DNA from 3 places in the Vibrio sp. SCP2 genome. Region 3 is predicted to be linked to each of the others. Evidence: predicted binding sites of a transcription regulator. Region 3 holds the regulator's gene; each other region holds the start of a gene.
The links. Region 3 encodes CRP, which controls carbon source genes, mostly activating them, when cyclic AMP is high. Its sites were predicted from a motif close to TGTGANNNNNNTCACA; they were not measured.
Positions count from the first base shown of each region.

Region 1: the regulator CRP is predicted to act here: its motif matches at 1,403-1,418, upstream of AC5O63_RS05415 (glycogen/starch/alpha-glucan phosphorylase).
Region 2: the regulator CRP is predicted to act here: its motif matches at 1,989-2,004, upstream of rppH (RNA pyrophosphohydrolase).

Region 1 covers NZ_JCAFVV010000001.1:1,118,500-1,121,783, forward strand. Annotated here, with positions in the region: gene malT (HTH-type transcriptional regulator MalT) at 1-986, opposite strand, end outside; gene AC5O63_RS05415 (glycogen/starch/alpha-glucan phosphorylase) at 1,553-3,284, shown strand, end outside.
Region 2 covers NZ_JCAFVV010000005.1:223,505-226,788, forward strand. Annotated here, with positions in the region: gene AC5O63_RS15830 (NADP(H)-dependent aldo-keto reductase) at 1-434, opposite strand, end outside; gene AC5O63_RS15835 (DUF6482 family protein) at 563-874, shown strand; gene mutH (DNA mismatch repair endonuclease MutH) at 871-1,536, opposite strand; gene rppH (RNA pyrophosphohydrolase) at 2,157-2,675, shown strand; gene ptsP (phosphoenolpyruvate--protein phosphotransferase) at 2,678-3,284, shown strand, end outside.
Region 3 covers NZ_JCAFVV010000006.1:163,863-167,146, reverse strand. Annotated here, with positions in the region: gene AC5O63_RS16800 (phosphoribulokinase) at 1-803, shown strand, start outside; gene crp (cAMP-activated global transcriptional regulator CRP) at 1,046-1,678, shown strand; gene AC5O63_RS16790 (DUF1338 domain-containing protein) at 1,877-2,668, opposite strand; gene astD (succinylglutamate-semialdehyde dehydrogenase) at 2,852-3,284, opposite strand, start outside.

The sequences.
Region 1 (3,284 bases), on a different contig from region 3:
GCAAGGAATTCTGCAAACAGGTTGTGGAAGCGATACCAGTTTTGCTCGCCCTCTAGTGGGTGAATAAACAGGCCGAATCGGTTTAGTGACTCAATCATGCTAAGGGCATCTTCACGCTCTGTCAGCTCGCAGACCAACTGATCATTGAAATGATCCAGTACCGAACATTGAAGTAAGAAATGACGCGTTTCTTTGTCGAGAAGATCAAACACCTCTTCAACCAAGTAATCCCAAAGATGAGCGTGGTTAAACTGAGAGAAGGATTCTGCTGATTGAGCTAAGGTTTTATGCTGGTGCTGGGCTTGCAGAGCGATTAGCTGCAACGCCGATGGCCAGCCTTCGACATAGTTGCGTAGGTTATTTGCCGTGGCATCGTCAATGCCGTCTGCGACCCGTTGGTTAAAGAATCGAGTGGTTTCTTCGGTATCGAAAGCGAGCAATTCGTCTCCAATTTCGATCATCAGATCGCGAACACGAAGGTTAGCAGTCCCCAGTGGTGGTGCCGCGCGGCTAGTGACAACCAAAGTGACGTTATCAGGCATGTGTTTGAGGAAGAAGCGCATTGCCTCGTGAATTTCGTCTTCCGAAATTAGGTGGTAGTCATCCAGCACCAAATAACACTCTTGATGGAAATTCGACATTTCAGTGAAAACTTCGCCAAACAAGGAGTGAAGAGAAGAGAATTGACGCTTTTCTGCCAGCTTTTGTGAATTCGGGCAACAGCCATCCGTCGCTTTATTGAGCGCTTGTAGCAGGTAGTTGATGAAGCGGAATGAATCGTTATCGCTCTCATCAATACTGTACCAACCTACGTGTGATTTATCCGATAGCCATTGTGCGGCCATCGTGGTTTTTCCATAGCCGGCGGGAGATCTAAATAAAACCAGTTTGTAAAACGGGGCTTGTTGAAGGAGATCTAAAACTCTTGGCCTGACAATCGCATTATGTAAGCGAGCCGGGCGAGTTAATTTCGAAGGAATCCACATCTTTTTATCCCTATGCTATGCCCTATAGAGAGAGGGCCACGTGTTTCCAATTAGTTTGGTACGCTGCTGAGCAAATATTGTACAACTAAGCTTATTGGCAAGGATGTTACTTGAGAATAATCGCTACAGTTATTGATCGACGGCGGGTTTTTCGCGTAATTCACATTTTGATGCTAACTACGCCCTGTTTTTGTGATTCTTGTCACTTATCGGTGGGCTGAATAGTGGGATTTGAACGCCTGTTTGCACCAATAGCTGTGTAATTTGCATCATGTGATGATTCTTATTGTGACCGAGTATGCATATTGTTCAATTGGTTATGTTCCTCTACACATATCTTTAATACATCAGTTATAGGGTAAATGCGTTGATGGTGTGATCCTTATCACCAGAGCTCAGACGATGTTGAATTTAAATGAGAGTTAGATCACTGAGCCCTTGGTAATACGCCCTCTACGCCCTTCGTCCTCCTCCCAAATTGCCGTGTTGTAGGAGGATGTTTTGCTGTTCATGTCAATGCACGATATGGCACAGATGGATTAGAACCAATAAGTGAGATTTCTCTAATGAAACCTACGCAACAGAAAAATTTTGATAAAGCGACTTTCCAAGCTGACGTGAAAAAGCACCTTTCAGCAACTTACGCTAAGACTGAAGAGACAGCGACAGCGCGTGAGTGGTACTTAGCTATGGGCAAAGCGCTTGCTGAACTAACAACGTTTGACTTGCTTAAGACAGAGCAAGATCCAAAAATCAAAAACGCAAAAAGCGTTAACTACTTATCTCTAGAATTCCTAATTGGTCGTCTAACAGGTAATAACCTGATCAGCATGGGTCTATACGACCAAATCACTGATGCGATGGCTGAGCTTGGTCAAAACCTAACGGATCTACTTGAAGAAGAGCGTGACCCTTCACTAGGTAACGGTGGTCTAGGTCGCCTGGCAGCGTGTTTCATGGATTCGTGTGCTGCACAAGAATATCCGACAGTAGGTTACGGCCTACACTACGAATACGGTCTATTTAAACAATCATTCGAAGAAGGTCGTCAGCAAGAAGCACCAGACGCATGGCGCGGTATTGAAGGCTACCCTTGGGAAGTCGCGCGTCCTAAACTTGCACAAGAAATCGGCTTCTATGGTCATGTCGAAGTAACACATGAGAACGGTAAAGAAGTTCGTAAATGGGTACCGGGTATGAGTGTAAAAGCGATGCCTTGGGATCTTCCTATCGTGGGTTACGAGTCAGATACAGTTTACCCACTACGTCTTTGGGAATGTCAGGCAATTGCACCATTCTCACTAGCGAGCTTTAACAATGGTGACTACTTTGAAGCGCAGCACGCTCTGATTGATGCGGGCAACATTACTAAAGTTCTCTACCCGAATGATAACCACGAGAAAGGTAAAACTCTGCGTCTAATGCAGCAGTACTTCCACTCGGCGGCATCGGTACGCGACATTCTACGTCGTCATGAAGAAGCGGGTTTTGCTTTGGCAGATCTTCCTAAGCAAGAGACAATTCAGCTTAACGATACGCACCCAACAATTGCTATCCCAGAGCTAATGCGCATCCTGATCGACGAGAAAGGTCTATCCTGGGATAAAGCGTGGGACATCAGTGCAAATACTTTTGCCTACACTAACCACACGCTACTTCCAGAAGCATTAGAAACATGGCCAGAGTCGCTCATTCAGCGTCTACTACCTCGTCATATGGAAATCATCTTTGAAATCAACCACCGCTTCCTACAAGAAGTACGTAAGATGTGGCCTGGTGATGGTGAGAAGCAAGCGAAGCTGTCTATCATCCAAGAAGGTTTCAACCGCATGGTTCGCATGGCTAACCTTTGTGTTATCGGTTCTTACAAAGTCAACGGTGTGGCAGCGCTTCACTCAGAGCTTGTTAAGAAAGATCTATTCCCTGAGTTTAACGAAATCTTCCCAGGTAAACTGACTAACGTAACAAACGGTGTAACGCCTCGTCGTTGGTTGAAGTTCTGTAACCCAGGTCTGTCTCAGCTTATCACTGATAAGATTGGCAGCGAGTGGCCAGCAAAACTTGAGCAGTTAGAAGGTATTGCTGAGTTTGCAACTGACGCTAAGTTCCAACAGGAATTCATGGCAGTTAAGAAGCAAAACAAACAGCGCCTTGCTGATTGGGTTCAAGAGAACATGGGTATCGAGCTAGATACAAATGCTATCTTTGATGTTCAAATCAAACGTCTGCATGAGTACAAGCGTCAGCATCTAGACTTGCTACACATCTTGTCTCTGTACCACCGCATCATCAACGAAC
Region 2 (3,284 bases), on a different contig from region 3:
GGGTAGTTCAGTTGACCGAAACAGTTGGTTTGCCTTTGTGGCCAGTGTAGTTGGTAAAGATCAACATAATCGGTTTGTAACCGTTTCAGGCTATCATCAATCGCAAGATGGATATTTTTCCGATCTAAACTCATGTTTTCGCGGATATAAGGGATGTTTCTTGGACCCGCAACCTTGGTGGCTAACACCACTTTTTCTCGCTTACCTGATTTAGCAAGCCAGTTTCCAATGTACTGCTCGGTTAACCCCTGAGTATTTGCTTTTGGCGGCACAGGGTACATCTCTGCGGTATCAATAAAATTCACACCGCGCTCAAGTGCGTAATCAAGCTGGCTAAAAGCTTCTTGCTCAGTATTTTGCTCACCAAACGTCATGGTGCCAAGACAGATCTTACTCACTTCCAACGTAGAATGGGGTAACTTGTTGTATTGCATCGATCTTCCTTGTCGTTACAGGTATGTGATCCCACTATAGGGGATTTGAGTATGATTAGAAAAGAGCGAGGGGTAACAAATTCGCAAATTTTGCAAAGTTGGCTAATACTGATTAATGGAGGTGAACTATGCAAAAAAGTCAGTTAGATAAGTGGATACATGGTCATCATAAAGACAGCTATCAACCACCAAAGGTGTTTGTGATTGGCTGTTCAGACTTATCCCAGTATCTATTAGCCGTTGAATATAAGCACAAAATAGAGCCAATAAAGATTGATGATGAGCCAGTGCACTTCGACTCGCTAGAGCTAGTCAAAGAGGAGTTACTGAGACTAGGTGTGGAACGAGCATACCTACGTTTACATAACGCTTATGATGAATGTGGTGCGAGTGACGGTCCTCTGTATCATGATGTGGAGCTATCGCTTACCACGCACTAAACATAATGGTTTTCAAGAATACGCGCTGTGAATTGAGTTCTTAAATAGAATCCTCTTGGCAGCGTTTTTATTGGTTTACCGCTTGCTCCATAGGCTTCGGTCAAAACTCGGCTATTCGCCGCTTTAGGTCGTAGCTGCAAAACCTCACCGTGACGAGCGTTAATTTGCTCTACTCGGCCTAGTACGATGAGTTCCATCAGCTCTTCCCAGTCAGCTTTAAGTTGTTGCTCTACTTCGATGCTTGGCGACCAGATCAAAGGTGAACCTACGCAACGCTCCGCTAGTGGGATCTCTCTTTCGCCTTCTACTGGAATCCACAACACTCTGGAAAGTTTATTGCGAACATGGCTTGTTTCCCAAGTGAGACCGTGAACGCCAATCAGTGGTGCGACACAAACAAAGGTCGTTTCTAATGGTTTTCCTGAGTACCCAATTGGAATGGTTTTTAGCTCGATTCCCAGCTTCTCAAAATCTTGAGTCGGTTTACTGCCTGCCGTTGCCCCTAAGTGCCATTCTAATAGCTGTCCAACCCAGCCTTTATCACGACGAAGATCCGGTGGAACTTCGATCTCGGCTTCCTCCGCCAGATCGGCAAAGCTAACACCTGCGATGCTTTTTGCTCGTTCAAGCAGTTCTTGTTCTGTGGTCGGTTCTGGCTTCATTGGTATTGCAACAGTGTGGAAAGTGAGCTCATTGTAACTCAGTGAAAGAAAATTACGACTGTAGAGAGAATGATCGTTGTGAGTGAAAGATCATCAATTAAAGGGTTATCCACAGCCTAGTTGGAGAAACTTGCAAATTGGCGCGGGTATGTATGAATAAACAGGGGTTTAAGGGTGAAAAAACACTTGAAATTTTAGTCATATAGTTAGGTTTAACTTATGTGGTGTGGATAAAATCAACTGTGGTTGATCTTTGACCGATCTGTGTTGGTGGATAGAAATGCTTCTATGAGACAAACTAATTAAATTTATTTTTATTATAAGTTATTGTTTCTAATGTATTTAAATTTTCTTGGTTTGATCTTCTTGCTACCCCAAAGTATGAGTTGGTTAGCTATTGATCACTTTCACATTGATTCTTCACATAGTTATACACAGAAAAGGTGAATAAATGTGGTCTATGTCTCACTGTGGTGTGAGTAACCTCGAATTTGATTAAAAGTTATCCATTGGAGGATGTGAAAGCAATATTTTCTGCCCTAGTCACACTAGTAAGTTTGCTCCTACTGGGGATATGTGGAAAAATCACTGTAATTAAAGATTTTATTAGAGGTTGGCCAGTGATAGATGGCGATGGTTACCGCTTAAATGTGGGAATTGTAATCTGTAACAGCCATGGTCAGGTCTTCTGGGCTAAACGATACGGACAACACTCTTGGCAGTTCCCTCAAGGTGGAATTGATGAAGGTGAAACCCCTGAACAGGCAATGTATAGGGAGTTGTATGAAGAGGTTGGTCTTACAAAGAAAGACGTAAAGATCGTCGCGACAAGTCGTCATTGGTTAAGATATAAGCTACCAAAGCGCCTTGTTCGTTGGGATTCAAAACCTGTTTGTATCGGTCAGAAACAGAAATGGTTTCTGCTGCGACTCGATTGTGATGAATCACGAATTGATATGTTGCGTGGCAGTTCCCCTGAGTTTGATGGTTGGCGTTGGGTAAGCTATTGGTATCCAGTCAGACAAGTGGTTTCTTTTAAGCGTGATGTTTATCGTCGCGCAATGAAAGAGTTTGCATCAATGGCAATGCCATTTAAACAGCGTAAAGTAAAAGGCAAACGTAAGCACCGAAGAGGATAGACATGCTTTCTCAACTAAGGGAAATAGTTGAACAAGTTTCTAAGGTAGAAGAAGTTCATCAGGCCTTAGATATTTTAGTTAAACAAACATGCAGTGCGATGAGTACTGAGTGTTGCACCGTCTATCTTGCTAACGAAGAAATGCAGCGTCTTGAGTTAATGGCGACTCAGGGCCTGCGTTTTAAAGGCGATAAAATTCATATCCGATTTAGCGAGGGCTTGGTTGGCCTTGTTAAACGCAGTGCTGAGCCGCTTAACCTAGCGGAAGCTTCCAAACACCCCAATTTTAAATACTTCTCCGAGCTGGGAGAGGAGGTTTATCAAAGCTTCCTCGGAACCCCAATTATTTACCGTAAACAAGTGCTTGGCGTACTCGTCGTTCAGCAGAAGACCCCGCGTCAGTTTGATGAGATGGAAGAGTCGTTTTTGGTCACACTTGCCGCTCAGCTGGCTGTGATTATCGCTCATGCCCAGACTCAAGGTCATTGGCGATTAGAGAAAAAACAGCAAGCAATTCGTGGTGTTCCGGCATCTTCTGGTGTGGCAATTGGCGAGTTTTGGTGGGATGACACCCAACCTGAACTGAGTAATGTTTATCCTGCTTCGACAT
Region 3 (3,284 bases):
AAGCTTTCCGTAAGATGTTCAATATGATGAACGTCAAACCCGCATGGGTTGAAGGCGATAGCTTCCACCGCTTTACGCGCCCTGAGATGGACGTTGAAATCCGTAAGGCACGTGAGCAAGGCCGCCATATCAGTTACTTTGGCCCTCAGGCGAACGACTTCAATGGACTTGAAGAGTTTTTCCGCAAGTACGGTCAAGAAGGCGTCGGTCAAATCCGCCGTTACCTGCATACGTTCGATGAAGCCGTTCCATACAACCAAATGCCAGGCACCTTTACACCTTGGCAAGATCTGCCAGAAAACTCCGACGTCCTATTTTATGAAGGTCTACATGGCGGTGTTGTCGATGGCGAGGTTAACGTATCACAGCATGTTGATTTTCTGATTGGCATGGTGCCTATCGTGAACCTTGAATGGATTCAGAAATTCGTTCGTGATACCCGCGATCGTGGTCACTCGCGTGAAGCGGTGATGGACTCTATCGTCCGCTCAATGGATGACTATCTGAACTACATTACTCCCCAATTTTCTCGTACTCATATTAACTTTCAACGTGTCCCTACCGTCGACACATCTAACCCGCTTAACGCCAAAGGCATTCCGAGTTTAGATGAGAGTTTTGTTGTTATTCGATTGCGAGGCATTAAAAACGTAGATTACCCATATCTACTGGCAATGATTGATGGGGCATTTATGTCGCGTCACAACACGATTGTTGTCCCTGGCGGTAAGATGAGTTTTGCCATGGAGCTAATCGTTAAACCGATACTTCAACAGCTCATCGAAACGGGCAAAATTGGTTAATACCCACAGCTAGAACACGATTACTTTTCATACCGTGATCATGTGCACAGTTTTGCGTACTAAAACCCCAGTTGTACCCGATTAAAATCAAGAAATCGTTTTCGAAAAAGGATACTATTTCTTACCGAAACACAAGTTGGCTTGCAGCATTTGTAAAGTGCTCTTATCCTAGTAGGTCTTGATTAAGGCTTAGCTAAAATATGGAAAGCGGCAAGCGTACCCTGCAGAGGAAGTGAGATATTATGGTTCTAGGTAAACCTCAAACCGACCCAACATTAGAGTGGTTTCTTTCACATTGTCATATTCATAAGTACCCTTCAAAAAGCACGCTAATTCACGCGGGCGAGAAAGCTGAAACTTTGTACTACATCGTAAAAGGTTCAGTAGCGGTTCTTATTAAAGACGAAGAAGGTAAGGAAATGATCCTTTCTTACCTAAACCAAGGTGACTTTATCGGTGAACTTGGTCTATTCGAAGAAGACCAAGAGCGTACAGCATGGGTTCGTGCTAAATCTCCTTGTGAAGTTGCGGAAATCTCATTTAAGAAATTCCGTCAGCTTATCCAAGTGAACCCAGACATCCTAATGCGCTTATCTGCGCAAATGGCAAGCCGCCTACAAGTGACTAGCCAAAAAGTAGGTGACCTAGCATTCCTAGACGTAACTGGCCGTATTGCTCAAACGCTACTAAACCTAGCGAAGCAACCAGATGCGATGACTCACCCAGATGGCATGCAGATTAAGATCACTCGTCAAGAAATCGGTCAAATCGTTGGCTGTTCTCGTGAGACAGTAGGTCGTATCTTGAAGATGCTAGAAGAGCAGAACCTAATTTCTGCACACGGTAAAACTATCGTGGTTTACGGTACTCGTTAATTTCGATTAACCGTTAAAATTTTAAAAGCCACCAATGGAAACATTGGTGGCTTTTTGTTTATATCGGATGCGAGAATCGAGAACGCTACGGAGCGGACTTCGTCCTTCGAGATAGAACACCTTTCCACATCCGAGATCAAACTCTCTCGAAGCGCAGCGTTCCCGCATCTCTAGGGCGCAGCCCGTTCTCAGCTCTTCCTACCCGTTAGTACTCTCGAAGATCTTATCAGCAGAGGCTGCAACAAACCCTGGATAAAGTTCACCGTTGCTCATTGGGTAGCGCTTAGCAAACTCGTAGAAACCACCCGGGATAATCTCTGTACCTTCCGTGAAGGTTACCGCTACTTTATCCGCCATCGTTGAAGATTGCTCTAGCAGCACATCAGGAGACCCCTTCACTTCGCCACCAAACTCATTGATGGTAAAGCCGGACTCGCGTAGGTGGTCATTGACGCCTTTCACTTCTTCAAATGCATTGAGCTGATTGACGCTAACAGTAAAGTGGTTAGCGCCGTAACCATGTGCTGCCAGCCAAGAAGCGTACTCACTTTCTTTCGCTAACGTCTGGAAGTCAGCAAAGCTAATGTCCCACAAACGACCGCCATACAAGAACTCATGACCTTTTAGCTTACTGGTGTCCAATTGCTCGACAAGCTTAGCGACAATAGCTTGTAGCTCAGCAGAACACTCTTCAACCTTCAGTTCACTAATAAACACTTTAGGCTGTTTTGGGTCTGGGTGCTCATAATGTTTAGCAACAAGCTTCTTGCTTTCAAACACATAATCACCGCATGGCTTGTAGCCTACGTCTAAGAATGGTTGTGCAAGGGTCGCAATGCCCAGAGGTTCTACATTGAAAGTGCGCAGAGCAATGTGGTCATTGATCAGCGCTTCGTCTTCTTGCAGAAGTTGGTGGACTTGTTCAGCAGAGGGACATAAGCGTTGAATATAGTCATTCCATAACTGTTGGAATAAAACATCTGGCGTCATAACGCCTCCTTGTAGGGGTGGTTTACGTAAATGGAGTATGAGTAGTTATTTGTTTAATTATAAAAAAGGCCATCTAACCAAATGTGTCCAGAAAGTTTGATCAGATAGCCTTCAGCCTGTGACGTTTCAAATGCCTCCCGGCTCAGGGAGGCAAGAAGGGAATACCCTAAAATTTATCGTTTTTTATAGCTCAACACCTGGGCTTAACGTGGCAGGAAGAAGTGTTTCTCCTCCTTCCATCGAAGCCATAGGGTAAGCACAGTAATCTGCTGCGTAGTAAGCACTTGGGCGTAAGTTACCTGACGCACCCGGGCCACCAAATGGCGCATCACCACTTGCACCAGTTAACTGGCGATTGCGGTTTACGATGCCAGCACGAATATGGTCAACAAAGTATTCCCACTCACCATCGTCAGTAGAAACTAAGCCTGCGGATAGACCAAAGCGAGTGTCATTGGCTAACTCAACTGCTTTCTCTAGACCTTGGTAACGCACCACTTGTAGTAGTGGGCCGAAGTACTCTTCATCTGGTAGCTCAGCAATCGCGGTAACATCGATAATGCCTGGTGTTACAAATGCAGCTTCTCCGGCTTTAGCTTCAATTAAGCTCTCGCCA